2 regions of the Anoxybacillus sp. MB8 genome follow, and region 1 is predicted to be linked to the other one. Evidence: a T-box and tRNA genes for the amino acid it is inferred to sense, from the RefSeq annotation. Region 1 holds a T-box; the other holds one or more tRNA genes.

What was found. The T-box of region 1 lies ahead of ileS (isoleucine--tRNA ligase). A T-box ahead of a tRNA ligase gene usually reads a tRNA of that ligase, here a tRNA-Ile.
Region 2: it encodes a tRNA-Ile, which carries the amino acid that the T-box ahead of ileS (isoleucine--tRNA ligase) is inferred to sense. The anticodon was not compared.

What each region holds. Positions count from the first base shown of each region.
Region 1 covers NZ_RXXX01000024.1:729-8,699, forward strand. The annotation lists gene ileS (isoleucine--tRNA ligase) at 1-2,137, opposite strand, end outside; T-box leader at 2,186-2,401, opposite strand; gene EKC99_RS09495 (DivIVA domain-containing protein) at 2,446-2,949, opposite strand; gene EKC99_RS09500 (YlmH family RNA-binding protein) at 3,013-3,786, opposite strand; gene EKC99_RS09505 (YggT family protein) at 3,786-4,058, opposite strand; gene EKC99_RS09510 (cell division protein SepF) at 4,061-4,483, opposite strand; gene EKC99_RS09515 (YggS family pyridoxal phosphate-dependent enzyme) at 4,485-5,168, opposite strand; gene pgeF (peptidoglycan editing factor PgeF) at 5,173-5,976, opposite strand; gene EKC99_RS09525 (YlmC/YmxH family sporulation protein) at 6,046-6,288, opposite strand; gene sigG (RNA polymerase sporulation sigma factor SigG) at 6,392-7,171, opposite strand; gene sigE (RNA polymerase sporulation sigma factor SigE) at 7,237-7,956, opposite strand.
Region 2 covers NZ_RXXX01000010.1:43,255-51,225, reverse strand. The annotation lists gene EKC99_RS05700 (metal ABC transporter permease) at 1-136, shown strand, start outside; gene EKC99_RS05695 (Fur family transcriptional regulator) at 143-568, shown strand; gene EKC99_RS05690 (haloacid dehalogenase) at 571-1,146, opposite strand; gene EKC99_RS05685 (MFS transporter) at 1,277-1,636, shown strand; gene ispG (flavodoxin-dependent (E)-4-hydroxy-3-methylbut-2-enyl-diphosphate synthase) at 1,659-2,753, opposite strand; gene EKC99_RS05675 (type IV pilus assembly protein FimV) at 2,833-3,144, opposite strand; gene EKC99_RS05670 (methyl-accepting chemotaxis protein) at 3,302-5,035, shown strand; gene EKC99_RS05665 (DUF1189 domain-containing protein) at 5,044-5,820, opposite strand; tRNA gene EKC99_RS05660 (tRNA-Ile) at 5,950-6,023, shown strand; gene sodA (superoxide dismutase SodA) at 6,191-6,799, shown strand; partial or broken gene EKC99_RS05650 (MFS transporter) at 6,889-7,971, shown strand, end outside.

The DNA of each region.
Region 1 (7,971 bases):
CAACGGTACAGAAGTTGTTCACTTCATGGTAAATAGTCGCAAACTCATACGTTTCGTACGCTTGTTTTACTTTTTCAATTAAACGATTCAGTTTAATGAGCATATAGCGATCGACTTCGCGCAATTCATTTATCGCCACGCGTTCTGCCGGGTTGAAATCGAATAAGTTACCGAGCATAAAGCGGAACGTATTGCGAATTTTTCGATACACTTCGGCGACTTGTTTTAAAATGTTGTCAGAAATGCGCACGTCTGCTTGATAATCGACAGAAGCGACCCAAAGGCGCAAAATGTCCGCACCGAGCTGTTCCATCACTTTTGCCGGCACGACGACGTTGCCGAGCGATTTGCTCATTTTCCGTCCTTCGCCATCTAATACGAATCCGTGGCTTAAAACGCCTTTATACGGCGCTTTTCCCGTCACGGCAACCGCTGTAGAAAGCGATGAGTTAAACCAACCGCGATATTGGTCGGAACCTTCTAAGTAAAGGTCGGCTGGACGTTGTAAATCCGCGCGTTCTTCCAACACCGCTTGATGAGAAGAACCGGAGTCAAACCATACGTCCATAATGTCCGTTTCTTTCGTAAAGCGTCCGTTCGGGCTACCTGGATGCGTAAACCCTTCTGGAAGTAAATCTTTTGCTTCACGTTCAAACCAAACGTTAGAACCGTATTGGCGGAATAAGTTCGATACATGTTCAATCGTTTCGTCTGTAATAATTGGTTCGCCATTTTCCGCATAAAAGACAGGGATCGGCACACCCCATGCGCGTTGGCGGGAAATGCACCAGTCACCGCGATCGCGAATCATGTTGTGGATGCGAATTTCACCCCATGCTGGCACCCATTTCGTTTCTTCAACCGCTTGCAACAGTTGCTCGCGAATTTTATCGATGGATGCAAACCATTGCGCCGTCGCTCGGAAAATCGTTGGTTGCTTCGTCCGCCAATCGTGCGGATATGAGTGGGTAATAAACGATAGTTTTAACAAGGCGCCGACTTCTTGTAGTTTTTCCGTAATCGCTTTGTTTGCCTCATCGTAAAACATGCCGGCAAACCCTGGCGCTTCTTCTGTCATATAGCCGCGCTCGTCAACTGGACAAAGCACACCTAAGCCGTATTTTTGGCCGACAATAAAGTCGTCTTCCCCGTGTCCTGGGGCCGTATGGACGCAACCTGTTCCAGCGTCCGTTGTGACGTGCTCACCACAAATGACGAGCGAATCGCGGTCGTAAAACGGATGTTTCGCCACGACGTACTCAAGCTCGCTTCCTTTGACTGTTTTTAATACCGTCACATGTTCCCAACCAATTTCTTTTTGCACCGATGAAAGCAACTCGGATGCGACAACATATTTACGACCGTCTGCTTCAACGACGCTATATTGTAGCTCTGGATGAACAGCAATGCCTAAGTTTGCAGGAATCGTCCATGGCGTCGTCGTCCAAATGACGATATGTTCATCACCATTTAGCACCCCTTTTCCGTCTTTGACAGGAAAAGCAACGTAAATAGACGGCGAACGTTTATCTTTATACTCAATTTCTGCTTCAGCAAGCGCGGATTCGCTTGATGGAGACCAATATACCGGTTTTAATCCTTTGTAAATTAACCCTTTTTTCGCCATTTCACCAAACACTTTAATTTGTTGTGCCTCGTATTCTGGCGTTAATGTAATGTAAGGGTTGTCCCAGTCGCCGCGCACGCCAAGTCGTTTAAATTGCTCGCGCTGGCGGTCAATTTGCTCATATGCATATTGCTCACATAATTTTCGAAATTCAGCAACGCTCATTTCTTTGCGATTGACGCCTTTATTTTTCGTGAGCGCCGTTTCGATTGGCAGCCCGTGCGTATCCCACCCTGGCACGTACGGCGCACAGTAGCCGCTCATCGATTTATAACGAACGATGAAATCTTTTAAAATTTTATTGAGCGCATGGCCCATATGAATGTCACCGTTCGCATACGGCGGTCCGTCATGTAGCACAAACAGCGGACGATCTTTCGTGCGCTCTTGCACTTTGCGGTAAATGTCCATCTCTTCCCATTTCGCTTGTATTTCCGGCTCGCGCTGCGGAAGATTGCCACGCATCGGGAAATCAGTTTTTGGCATCAGTAACGTATCTTTGTAATCCATGAGTTTAACCTCCTTTATGTATGAAAATAAAAAAACCTTCTCATGCCCAAAAGGGACGAGAAGGTCTCGCGGTACCACCCTTATTGACTATGTTCCCATAGTCCACTCGACATTCGTAACGGGAATGACGCGCCGTGGCCTACTATTCGTTCAGCACGGAACTCTGGGGTGATTTTCATTCCTTCGCTTATGCCGAGCTTCCACCGCCCTCGACTCGCTGAAATAAGCTGTTGAAAGAACTACTGTCCCCTTCATCGTTTTTCTTATATAACTGTAATCGATATTATAGGCAATAACAACGCCGCTCGTCAAGACTCTGCTATTTCTTGTATCTCTTCATCATCAAGCTTGTAATCTAATAAATGGTCCCAGTCACCGTTGTTTAACATATCAAGCTGTGCTTCAATTAACATTTTAAACCGATTGCGGAACACTTTCGCTTGACGCTTTAATTCTTCCACTTCCATCGCAATTTTTCGCGTTTTTGCAAGCGCTTCGCTAATGATGCGATCCGCGTTTTTCTCCGCTTCTTTAATGATGAGCTTCGCTTCTTTTTGAGCGTTTCGCTTCACTTCTTCCGCTGTTTCTTGCGCGATTAAAATCGATTTATTTAACGTTTCTTCAATATTTGTAAAATAGTTGAGCCTTTCTGTCAGCTCTTGCACCTTTTCTTCAAGCTGTTTTTTTTCACGCAAAATCATTTCATAGTCTTTAATGACTTGATCTAAAAACTCGTTTACTTCATCTTCATCATATCCGCGAAAGCCTCGGCTAAATTCTTTATTATGAATATCTAACGGCGTTAACGGCATGTGGCCCACCTCCATCTTATGTACGTATGTGTTCATTCGACATATCTCGCGAAAATCCTGCTTTTATTTTGCTTTTTCGACAACGATGCGCCATTTTTCTTTTTTTGTTTGCCCAGCAATCGCTTGTAGTCGGCAACGGCCGTACCCGCGCAGCGACAATAAATCGCCTTCTCGGCACTCCATATGCGCTTGGTCAACCGTTTTCCAATTGACTTTCGCGAAGCTTTGTTCAATAAGTGCTTGCGCTTTTTGGCGCGATAGGCGGAAACATTGCGCTAAAATGGCGTCAAGCCGCAAAGAAGAAACGGTTAACGTCTCTTCCTCCCATTCTTCTTTCACATCAAGAAGTTTGGAGAGCGGTTGTTCTTCTAGTAACACTTTTGCTTTTCCAATCGAAGTCACGTTCATTTTTACAAACGGCGCAATTTCTTTGGCGACGACAAACTGAATGACATCTTCAACGATGACGATGTCGCCAAACTTCTCACGCTTTACACCGAGCGACAACAAGGCACCAAGCACATCGCGATGCCCAAGCGTCACAAACTTTTTCGGATAGCGAACGGAAAACAACGATAATTGAAAATCATCTTCATTCGGTTGCAAGTACGGCGGGTATAGTAGTGCACGCTTTCGCTCTACAGACGATGAACCGCCAAAAAAAGCAACGTGCACCTCATCGTGATTGCCGACAATCGAGCGGACAATTTGTTGTTCACGCGGAGTTAAAAAATCTGTGAGTTTCGGAGCATATTGTTCCGTCACGAGCCGCTTCCATTCGCAAACGAGATCAATAAAATGATGCTCTTCCTTTCGAAAATGTTGATAAATGTCCATTACAACCCTCGACTGATCATATCTACTAGTCCATAAACTCCTGCCGTCGCAAAGCGTAAAACGAGCAAGGCGACGATCGGAGAAATGTCGATCATGCCAATCGGCGGAATAAAGCGGCGAAACGGCTCTAAATACGGCTCACAAATGTTGGCGAAAAACTGTCCCACTTTCGTTTCCCGCGCATTCGGAAACCAAGACATTAAAATGTAAATAATAATCGCATACGAATATACTTCAATGACTGTTGCTAAAAAGTTTGCAATTGTATACAAATTTACCACCTCTTTATCGTCGGTTCATCGTCAGAAACAATAGAAATGGATCCACTGACATCGACATTATCTGGCGTGCATAAAAAAATCGTAGATCCGACTTGTTGAATGTCTCCGCCAATCGCATACACCGTTCCACTTAAAAAGTCAACGATGCGCCGCGCTTGGTCACGATCGACACGATGAACGTTGACAACAACGGCACGTCGATTTTTTAAATGGTCAGCAATTTCTTGTACTTCGGCATAAGCGCGCGGTTCAAATAAAACGAGCTTGGACGATTTTTGCACACTTTGCAAACTGACGACGTTTTGCTTTTGTTCTACTTTCGGTTGTTGGGCCACTTCTTCTTGCTCATACTCATCTTCTTCCCATTTTTCTTCATCTAAATCAAAAAAATCGCGAATTTTTTTCACAAATCCCATTTTACTCCACCTCCTCTTCACCAACAAGACATGTACCGAGCCGAAGAAACGTTGCTCCTTCTTCTACCGCAATCACATAATCGTTTGACATTCCCATTGACAACTGTGTACAAGGGGCGTGCGGTAGTTGTTTTTCTTGCACGCGTTCTTTTAGCTCACGTAGCGTCCGAAAACAACGACGAATCGTCGCTTCATCATCCGTATACGGCGCCATCGTCATCAACCCGACAACTTGAATACGTGAAAAAGCAGATAATGTTTCAATAAACGGCAATACATCTTCCGGCGCTAACCCGTGTTTCGATTGCTCGCCTGACACATTCACTTGCACGAAACATTTGATCGTCCGATTGGCTCGCTTGTCGATTTCTTCCGCTAACGACAGACGGTCAAGCGAATGAATGTAATCGACGTCATCAATGATTTGTTTCACTTTTCTCGATTGCAATGTGCCGATGAAATGCCATGTTGCTTCTTTTCCGATCGCTTCGTATTTGTGTAAAAAACCGTCGGCCCGGCTTTCGCCTAAATGAACGATGCCCGCTTCGAGCGCCTCTTTTGCCCGTGCGATGCTTACGTATTTGGTTACTGCCACAATTTGAACATCTGATGCGTTTCGCCCTGTTTTTTCACACGCCTCAGCAATATGTTGTTGAATCGTTTGTAAACGTTGTGTAACAGTCATATCATCACCTCCAGCCAATAAGCGCCATCATTCTTCCTGTTTTTCCGCCATCGCGACGGTGAGAGAAAAATAATGACTGCTCACAGCTCGTGCAATACGATGAAACAGCGATATGCTCGCTCGGAACACCTGCTTGTTGCAGTAGTTGTTTATTCATTTCTTTTAAATCGAGCGCATATTGTCCCTTACTTGTTTCATTATAAAGAGATTGAGGCGAGTTGACTAGCGCCTTTTGGACGAATTCAATGACGCGATCATCGACGACGTAACAACAACGGCCGATCGATGGACCGATGACAACGTGAATATCGCGCGCATCTACCCCTTCTTCATTCCATCGCTTAACCATTTCGCCTGCGATATTGTGAACGGTTCCTTTCCAACCGGCGTGCGCTACCCCAATCCATTTTTTATTTGGCGCAAAAAAGTAAAGCGGAACACAATCCGCAAAACAAAGCGCCAACATGATTCCTTGCTCGCTCGTATACAGCCCGTCTGTATGCGGCAAAGCGGTGTCGTACGTGCGCACACCTTTTCCCGCATGCTCGTTCGTCACTTTTTGTATATGCACGCCATGCACTTGGTCGGCACATACCCAGCGATCAAGCGAAACGTTCAGTTCGTCCGCTACTTTTTTTCGATTGTGATACACGACGGTTTGATCATCTTGCACGTGCATGCCGACGTTTAACGTCGCAAACGGTCCGGTGCTCACTCCCCCTCGTTTTGTTGTGAAGGCGACGACGACATGTTCCCATTGATCAAATAAAAGCAATGATTCGCTCGCTTGGCGAAATATATCATTCATCATTCGACATCCTTTGTACAATTTTATCACTTTTTTTCCTATTTTATCACAGCTTGCCGAAAACGTGAATTATTCCTCGCCATCTAATCGAACGAGAATCACGTCAGCGCCCACTTTCACAATATCGCGCCACGGAATGATGATTTCATCCGCCCGTCCAAATAAACCGAGCACTTTTCCCGTACCGATAATAATGATGGCTTCAATTTGACCGGTCGTTAAGTTAATATCGATGTCTCCAATATTTCCGAGCCGCTTGCCGTTTGCGACATTGACGACATCTTTTTGTTGTAATTCAGAAATTTTCACCATGTTTCTCCGCTCCTTTTTCATTTTATGTACTTATATGTATGCATGAGCAAGTTGTTGTAGTCACGACATAAAAAGCCCCCACCGTTTTTGGTGGAGGCGTCGTTTACCATTGAATGTTTTTATTCATTTGTTTAATGGCGGCTTTTTCTAAACGGGATACTTGCGCTTGGGAAATGCCGATTTCTTCAGCCACTTCCATTTGCGTTTTTCCTTGGAAAAATCGTTTACGAATAATCATTTTTTCGCGCTCGTTTAAACGGCGAAGCCCTTCTTTCAACGCAATTTCTTCAATCCAATTTGTATCGCGATTTTTCTCATCGCTTAGCTGATCCATCACATAAATCGGATCGCCACCGTCGTTATAAATCGGTTCAAAAAGCGAAACAGGATCTTGAATCGCATCTAACGCAAATACAATGTCCTCATGCGGCACGTCTAATATTTTCGCAATTTCTTCTGCCGTCGGTTCTTTTGCTGTTTCGCTCATGATTTTTTCTCGCACTTGAAGCGCTTTATACGCAATGTCGCGCAGCGAGCGGGATACGCGAATCGGATTATTGTCACGTAAATATCGGCGTATTTCACCGATAATCATCGGCACGGCATACGTGGAAAATTTCACGTTTTGGCTTAAATCAAAGTTATCAATTGATTTCATAAGTCCGATACAGCCTACTTGAAACAAATCGTCGACATATTCACCACGATTGTTAAATCGTTGAATGACGCTTAATACGAGCCGTAAATTCCCATTAATAAGCTTTTCGCGTGCCGATATGTCACCAGCTTGCATTTGCCGAAATAATTCACGCATTTCTTCGTTTTTCAGCACGGGAAGTTTCGATGTATCAACGCCGCAAATTTCAACTTTGTTTCTTGTCATGTCTTTCCCTCCTTGCAGGAGATGCTGTCAGCTTTCAGTATCTCCTTCGAAGGGAAAAATATGCATTACATCATTTTGTTAAACTCTTTTCGCAATCGTTTAATAATTCGCTTTTCTAAACGGGAAATGTATGATTGGGAAATGCCTAGTAAGTCTGCGACATCTTTTTGCGTTTTCTCTTCTCCTCCGGTTAAACCGAAGCGAAGTTCCATAATTTGTTTCTCTCTGTCGCTTAATTGATCGAGTGCGCGAAATAACAAGTTACGATCAATATTTGCTTCTAAATCTTTCGTAATGACGTCATCTTCTGTCCCCAATACGTCCGACAACAACAATTCGTTGCCGTCCCAGTCAATGTTTAACGGTTCGTCAAATGACACTTCGGAGCGCACTTTATTGTTGCGCCGTAAATACATTAAAATTTCATTTTCAATGCAGCGCGACGCATATGTAGCGAGTTTAATTTTTTTCTCCGGATTAAACGTATTCACCGCTTTAATTAATCCGATCGTACCGATGCTAATTAAATCTTCAATGTTAATGCCGGTATTTTCAAACTTTCGTGCAATGTAAACGACGAGACGAAGGTTTCGTTCAATAAGTAGCGAGCGCGCAGTTTCATCTCCAGAAGGAAGTTTTTGAAGCAACATTTCTTCTTCCTCTTTTGTAAGCGGCGGCGGCAACGCTTCACTTCCACCGATGTAATAAATTTCGTCCGCTTTAAGCCCTAATTTTTTTAATAGTTTGTACCATACATATGTGAGACGTAATTTGAATAACTTCATAAAAAACCTCCTTCT
Region 2 (7,971 bases), on a different contig from region 1:
ATTTGGTGAGCTTGCTGTCATTGTTGGCTTATTTCTTTCTTATTATTTAAATTTAGCTCCCGGCGGGACGATTGTGTTGTTAGCTGTCTGTATATTAATTGGTGCGATCGTGTGGAGAAAATGGAAGAGAGGATGACGAAGCGTGAACGTTTCTGAAGCGCTACGGTTAATGAAAGAAAAGGGGTTTAAGTATACAGGAAAGCGCGAAGAAATGCTTGAGCTGTTTGCAAAAACAGATAAATATTTAACGGCAAAAGATGTGCTTGATGTCATGAAAGATCGGTATCCGGGACTTAGTTTCGATACAGTTTATCGCAACTTAGCGTTATTTGTTGAGCTCGGCATTTTAGAAATGACTGAGCTGTCTGGAGAGAAGCGCTTTCGGTTTACATGTAATGTGCATCATCACCATCACCATTTTATTTGCATGTCGTGCGGAAAAACGAAAGAACTTGTAACGTGTCCGATGAATGAATTAGTGGAAGATTTGCACGGATATACGATTTCAGGGCATAAGTTTGAAGTGTACGGAACATGCCCGATGTGCCAACAACAAGCTGACGTGTAATGTCAGCTTGTTGTTGTGAGTAATTGTTCTACTTGTTTTTTCGCTTCATACCAATTGTACACGCGAATAACGCCTTTTGGGAGCGGACCGCGATTGTAAGGAGTATCAAATAAAATGACAGGAATAAGGCATTGTTCAGCAATATCGCAAGCATTATCGTATTTATCTTCGAAAAACATGTCGATTTTATATTTCTTTACTGCTTCAATTTTATCGTGTGAACCGATCAGTTCGATATGATGGTAATGAACACCTTGTTGTTGAAACCATTTTTCTGTTATTTCATATAAGTGACGGCCTCGAGCGCTAATATAATATAGCTCATATTCATCTTTCCAACTATTAATGACCTCTAATGCTCCGTTCGCAAGCGGTGCTTCGCTGTAAATGATCGGTTCGTATTGTTCCATCCATTCATTTAATTTTTCTTCCGTTGTATCCAAAAAAGGAACTAAATCGTAATCGGTAATATCATCAAGCGTTAAGTTTTTTTGAAACGACTTGTTTAAATATGGAATAAACGTACTTGGACATGTTACTGTTCCATCAATATCGATACCAAATCGCCGTTTGATCATGTTTGTTCATCCTTCCTATGATGTGCTTTTCTTGCCCATTATATCATTGACATAAAGTAACATCTATAATGACGTATCGCTTATTGCATAATAATAGTGCTCCTCATTTTACGAAAGCGAGGGAATGGTCATGGACAATGAACATCAGCGTCGATCATATGACAACGAACGAATAGATACTGTTGTGAATCGAGTGGATACTGTTCCAAATGTTGAACGAGATTTTATGGAAGAAACAGCAGGTGAAATTGCTGAGCCGATTCGATTTTCTGAAAAAGAAGTCGATCGTGAACAAAACGGTCGTGGCATTGGCTGGCTTGCACTTGCGTTATCGGTTGTTTCTCTTTTCTTAATGCCAGTCATTATGGGGGCAGCCGGTATTATTTTCGGATTCATTGCCCGACGTCGAGGAGCAGAAACGTTAGGGGCTTGGGCGATTGGAATTGGGGCTGTTTCCATTATTTTAAGCTTTTTCGTCCGATTTTGGTAAATAAGAGGGGAATATTCCCCTCTTATTTTTGCTTTCCTTTCAATGCATATTCTTCCGCTAATTTGTCAATTTCTTTTTTCAATTCTTCAACCATTGTTTCTTCAGGCACTTTCCGGACAATCTTTCCGTGGCGGAACAATAATCCTTCGCCGCGTGCCCCTGCAATGCCGATGTCAGCTTCGCGCGCCTCTCCTGGCCCGTTGACCGCACAACCGAGGACCGCTACTTTAATTGGCGCTTTAATTTGGGCGATATATTCTTCAATTTCATTTGCAATACGAATTAAGTCAATTTCAATTCTTCCGCATGTCGGACAAGAAATTAATGTCGCAGCGTTTGCCGCAAGACCGAATGTTTTCAACAATTCACGCGCTACTTTTACTTCTTCGACAGGGTCAGCGCTAAGGGATACACGTACCGTATTGCCAATTCCTTTACTTAAAATGGCACCAAGCCCCGCAGCACTTTTTACTGTTCCGGCAAATAGCGTACCCGATTCCGTAATGCCAAGATGGAGCGGATAGTCGAATGTGCGCGCAGCTTTTTCATATGCTTCAATCGCTAAACGAACATCGGAAGCTTTCAGCGAAACGATAATGTCATAAAAATCAAGGTCTTCTAAAATGCGAATATGATGTAATGCGCTTTCGACCATACCATCCGCAGTTGGATAGCCGTATTTTTCTAAAATGCGTTTTTCAAGTGAACCAGCGTTTACCCCGATGCGAATCGGAACTCCACGTTCTTTTGCTGCTTTCACAACCGCTTCTACTTTTTCCCGCTTTCCGATGTTTCCGGGGTTAATCCGAATTTTATCTGCTCCGTTTTCAATCGCTTTTAAAGCAAGGCGGTAGTCGAAATGAATATCGACAACGAGCGGAATATTGATGCGTTTTTTTATTTCAGCAATCGCATCAGCTGCTCTTTCGTCTGGGCAAGCGACGCGAACGATTTGGCATCCAGCTTCTTCGAGTCGATGTATTTGAGCAACGGTTTCTTCTACATCATGCGTTTTTGTCGTCGTCATACTTTGAATGACGACTTCGTTATTCCCCCCAATTGTAATGTTCCCAACGCGAACGGGGCGGGTTTTTGAACGATGAATGATTTCGCTCACGAGTCAATCGCTCCTTTAACGTATTAATCGAATCATTTTTTATTGTAGCAATGTTTCTTGTTTGTTGACAACGTTTTTGCTATTTCTGCTTATAGTACGGAATGCGGTACGTTTTTCCGATTTGAAGCGAATGGGCGTTAACATGTGGATTCAACGTTTGAAAATCAGCAATGAGCTGATCGATGGATACGGGTAATTTCCCATTCATCTCACGCTCGACGATCGAAAGGAGCGTATCGCCTCGTTGGATCATGACTTCACGATATGGAAGCTCCTTTGTTGGTTTGAATGTTTTTTCTGCACGAATTGTATGAATTGTCCCTTCTGTTATATCATGATAAGCAATCGCACATATCGCAATGCATACAAGAAAGATGAAAACTTTTTTCATGGCATTCCCCCGCTTCATTCTTCTGTTTTATCCATATGGCTTGTCCAAACGATATATGCGTAAAAATTACATTCTCTTTACATTGCTTTACATGTTCTTCACATCACGTTGACATGTTTTTGGTATTCTTTGTCTGTATTTGTCGAAGGGGGGATATATGTTGAGACAGCGATTAAAACATATAAAAAAGCTTGTCCGAGTGCCTGTATTTCAACCATCACCGAAAATAAAGCAATGGTTATTAAAAATTAGTTTACAAAACCGTTTATTTATTTTATTTTTGGGTGTGTTAATTATTTCGTTAAGTGCCGTTGGGATGATTGCTTATCATCAAGCGAAACAAACGACGGTAAAAGCGATCGAAAATCGCCTTGAGCGAGAGGCGACGATGATGTTTGAAGTGTCACGTAATCTTATGTACATTCATGCTGGAAATGAGCAACTGCTTGAAAAAAGTTTACGGTCTGCAGTAAAGCAACAAAAGGCGGAACTGATGCAAGATGGATTAAGCGTAGACATTTTTTTAATTGGAGATAGACAAGTAAAAACGTTTGAGCGAAATGAACAGCTCAATGTACCAACATCCGTCCAACAAACAATTACGAAACAAAAAAATGGTGTGTCGCATTTGGAATGGAACGGGCGTACATATACATTTGCCTATAAAACTATTCAAGAATTGAAAGGAACATATGTCGTTGCTGTGCCGGATGAACAGTTTATGAAGCCGATCCAACAGCTTGCATATTTAACCGTCGTAGCGATTATGATAAGCGTCATTATTTCAACGATCATGATTAAATGGTTAGTAAGTGGATTAACGAAGCCGATTGCCCAACTTCGTCATGCGATGAGCCGATTGTCACGTGGAGATTTAACGGTTGACGAACATATTTATTCGACAACGCCAGAAATTGATTCGCTTGCGCGTAGCTTCCAACGGATGTTGACGAGCATGAAAAATGTCATTCGTGAAATGGACGAAACAACAAAGCAGCTAGCTATCACAGGAGGCGACTTAGAGCATGTGTCTGAACATGCCATTGAATCAAACGATCAGCTCTTGGCAGCGATTTCTACTGTGAAACAAGGGGCAGAAGAAACGGCCAATGCTTCAGACGAAAGCATTCATCGCGTCGATGAGATGAAAAAACGGATGCAACACGTATTAGTAAGTGTGAAAAACATTTCAGCCAGTGCGACTGATATGAACGAATCTTCAAAGGGTGGGGAAAAGCGGCTGACGCATTTAATTGCTGATATTCATTCATTTGCTGAGCAATTTAAAAAAGTAAACGATACGATTCAAAGTGTAAAACATCATTCGACGTCGATTACAAAAGTTGTGGATGTCATTCGACAAATTGCCGAGCAAACGAAGTTATTGGCGCTCAACGCAACAATTGAAGCGGCGCGCGCTGGAGAAGCTGGAAAAGGATTTGCGGTCGTCGCCACAGAAGTGAGAAAGCTGGCGGAACATGCTTCAAAGGCAACGGAAGAAATTACATCGTCCATTTTTGCGATGGAAGAAGTATCAATTCATGCGACAAACCAGTTTGAAGGGATGGTCACACATTTACAACATCAACTCACGTCCGCAAATGAGGCAAAGCGTTCGTTTGACCATTTGTTAAAAGAAATTCAGCGCGTCAATCGCAACGTGGCGCAAATGGAAGGTGAATTGGAGCAGTTTCAGCAATTATTGCCGATGATTGAGACGGTGACGGTGGCATTTGCTTCTGTTGCTCAACAAACGCTAGCAAGCGCAGAAGAAATGATGTCTGTTTCGTACGATCAAACGAAGCAGATGAATGATATGCATCGTGTTGGTGAACGATTAAATGAATTATCGCAATCATTATCCGCACTGACTGCAGCATTTAAACTATAAGAAGCAGGCTAATGGTCTGCTTCTTTCATAGAAGGAAGTTCTTTGATGGAAGCGAACAAAATCGTGACAGAAACGAACCAATCTAAAGCGACAGCATAAGGCACGACAATTTGTAGAGTTTCCATTATTGTAAAAAAGATGGTTGATAATGTAATTGAATAAGCAGAGATACTCCACATATGGCGGTACGTTCCACGCTTATTTAACGTGCCGCGAAAAATAAGCCCGATGAATGCAAGAACGGTAACATAAAGAAATTTGCTTGTGCATGTGAAAAAGTATAACACGAGAAACGATAATGAAATCACAATAGGAAGCAACGATTGAAGCGTGCGGGCAAATTCATATACATCTTCGTTTGTGAAACGTTCCGCTTGCATGAAAGCATACGGATATGACTGAACGTGCCCATTAGCAACAAGTGCAAACTCTTCCTTTAAAAATGCCACCGCGTTTGTGTAACGTTCTGCATCATCTGTTGTGAGTGTACCTGTGCTATCAAATAAAATGGTCACGTTTGGATGCGTAAGTTCAATCGGTTCTTGTATGTTTGATGTCAATACTCCATCGACGACTTCAAATGGAGGAAGCTCTTCTTTTAATAGTTGATGCGTTGAGCCGATCATTTTGTTTATGCTCATTGTAAAGTAAATGGCAATCGGTAACGTTGCAATAAGCGACAAAAAAAACACGTAGCTAATCGCCTTTCCGATTGGATGAAAACGAAAGCGTGCAATATGTACAGGAGAATAAAGACTTTGTAACAACCGTTTCCACATAATCATTCACATCCTTTATGCGTCATCATTTCTCATTCTACTTCTTTTTCTATTTAGTACACAACCTTTTTGTTTCGTGTGTTGCACGTATTGACGCTTTCCGCCTTTTTTGCTAAAATTACCATCGGATATGGCGGACCCTTAGCTCAGCTGGTTAGAGCGGACGGCTCATAACCGTCTGGTCGCAGGTTCGAGTCCTGCAGGGTCCATTTACCTCGCTAAGTAAATTAGCGAGGTTTTTTTGCAAATAATTTGAAACATTCGATGTATTTTGGTACTCTTAAGGTAGGTTCACTTATGAAACTTTTCTGTTTCTTAATCCAGTTAATCGGTTTCATTTGTGAACAATTACATAATGAATGAGGAGGAATGAAACATGGCATTTGAATTACCACAATTGCCTTATGCTTACGACGCGTTAGAACCACATATTGACAAAGAAACGATGAACATTCATCACACAAAACATCATAACGCGTATGTGACAAATTTAAACGCAGCGCTCGAAGGTCATCCAGAATTGCAAAACAAAACAATTGAAGAGTTAATGGCCAATTTAGATGCGGTACCTGAAAATATTCGTACAGCTGTTCGTAACAACGGAGGTGGACATGCGAACCACTCGCTCTTTTGGACTATTCTTTCGCCAAATGGCGGCGGTGAACCAACAGGTGAACTAGCTGAAGCAATCAATCGTACGTTTGGAAGCTTCGAAAAATTTAAAGAAGAATTTTCGAAAGCGGCAGCAACACGTTTCGGTTCTGGTTGGGCTTGGCTTGTCGTCCATAATGGTCAACTTGAAGTGACAAGCACACCAAACCAAGATACACCGTTGATGGAAGGAAAAACACCAATTTTAGGATTAGACGTATGGGAGCATGCGTATTACTTAAAATATCAAAACCGTCGTCCAGATTATATTTCAGCATTTTGGAATGTTGTTAACTGGGACGAAGTGGCCAAGCGTTACGCAGCAGCGAAATAATGAAGAAGGGCTCGACAATTTGTCGAGCTCTTTTTGTATATCGTTGTAAAAGAGTAGGCAAACTACTTGTCAAGAAAGGAAGTTTGCCTATGAATAAATGGAAACGAATGGTGGCGCACGTTCGCACACATCGACAATTGTTTCTTTTGTTAGCAATTGGCGGATTATATTCCCTTAGTATCGCCTTGTCGAATACGTTTGTAAACGTATACGTTTGGAAAAAAGTGAACAGTTTTCAAGCTCTAGGTGTGTATAATTTAGCCATTGTCACATGGCAGCCGCTTGCATTTATCGTAGCCGGTCAAATCGCAAAAAAGATCGATCGTGTCATTGTGTTACGAATGGGTGTGACGTTTTTAGCATTCTTTTTTTTAGTCGTATTATTTAGCGGTGATCGAGCGATGAACCATTTATTTTTACTCGGCGGTTTGCTTGGTATTGGTTACGGCTTTTATTGGCTCGCATTTAACGTATTAACGTTTGAAATCACTGAACCAAATACGCGTGATTTATTTAATGGATTGCTTGGTGCGATGACATCTGTCGCAGGAATGATCGGTCCACCGCTTTCAGGGTGGGTTATTGCTTCAAGCGAGAAGTTCACCGGGTATATGGTCATTTTTTTAGCTTCTTTATGCTTATTTATTGCGGCTGTCATTTGTAGCTTTTTTTTTACAGCGACGGCGTTCAGCAGGACAATTTGCACTTCGTTCTGTATATGACGAGCGAAAGAAAAATAAAAATTGGCGAATGATTACAAACGCTCATTTTTTTCAAGGATTTCGTGAAGGAACGTTTGTGTTTATTGTTTCCATTTTTTTATTTATGGCGACAGGAACTGAAAAATCTCTCGGTGTATTTGGATTCGTCAATGCAGTTGTTTCGTTTATGACGTATTCTTTTGCGTCGAAGTGGATGAAGCGACAATGGCGGTTGCGTGCCATTTTATTCGGTGGTGTACTGTTGTATGCTTCCGTCTTTTTAATTATTTTTGATTTATCATATGTAAAGTTAATCATCTATGGCGCATTAATCGCCATCGGATATCCTATTTTACTCGTTCCATATTTGTCGCTTACATTTGACGTTATTGGTCAAAGCAATCATGCGAAAGAATGGCGAATTGAATATATTGTTATGCGTGAACTATTTTTAAACGGGGGACGTGCGAC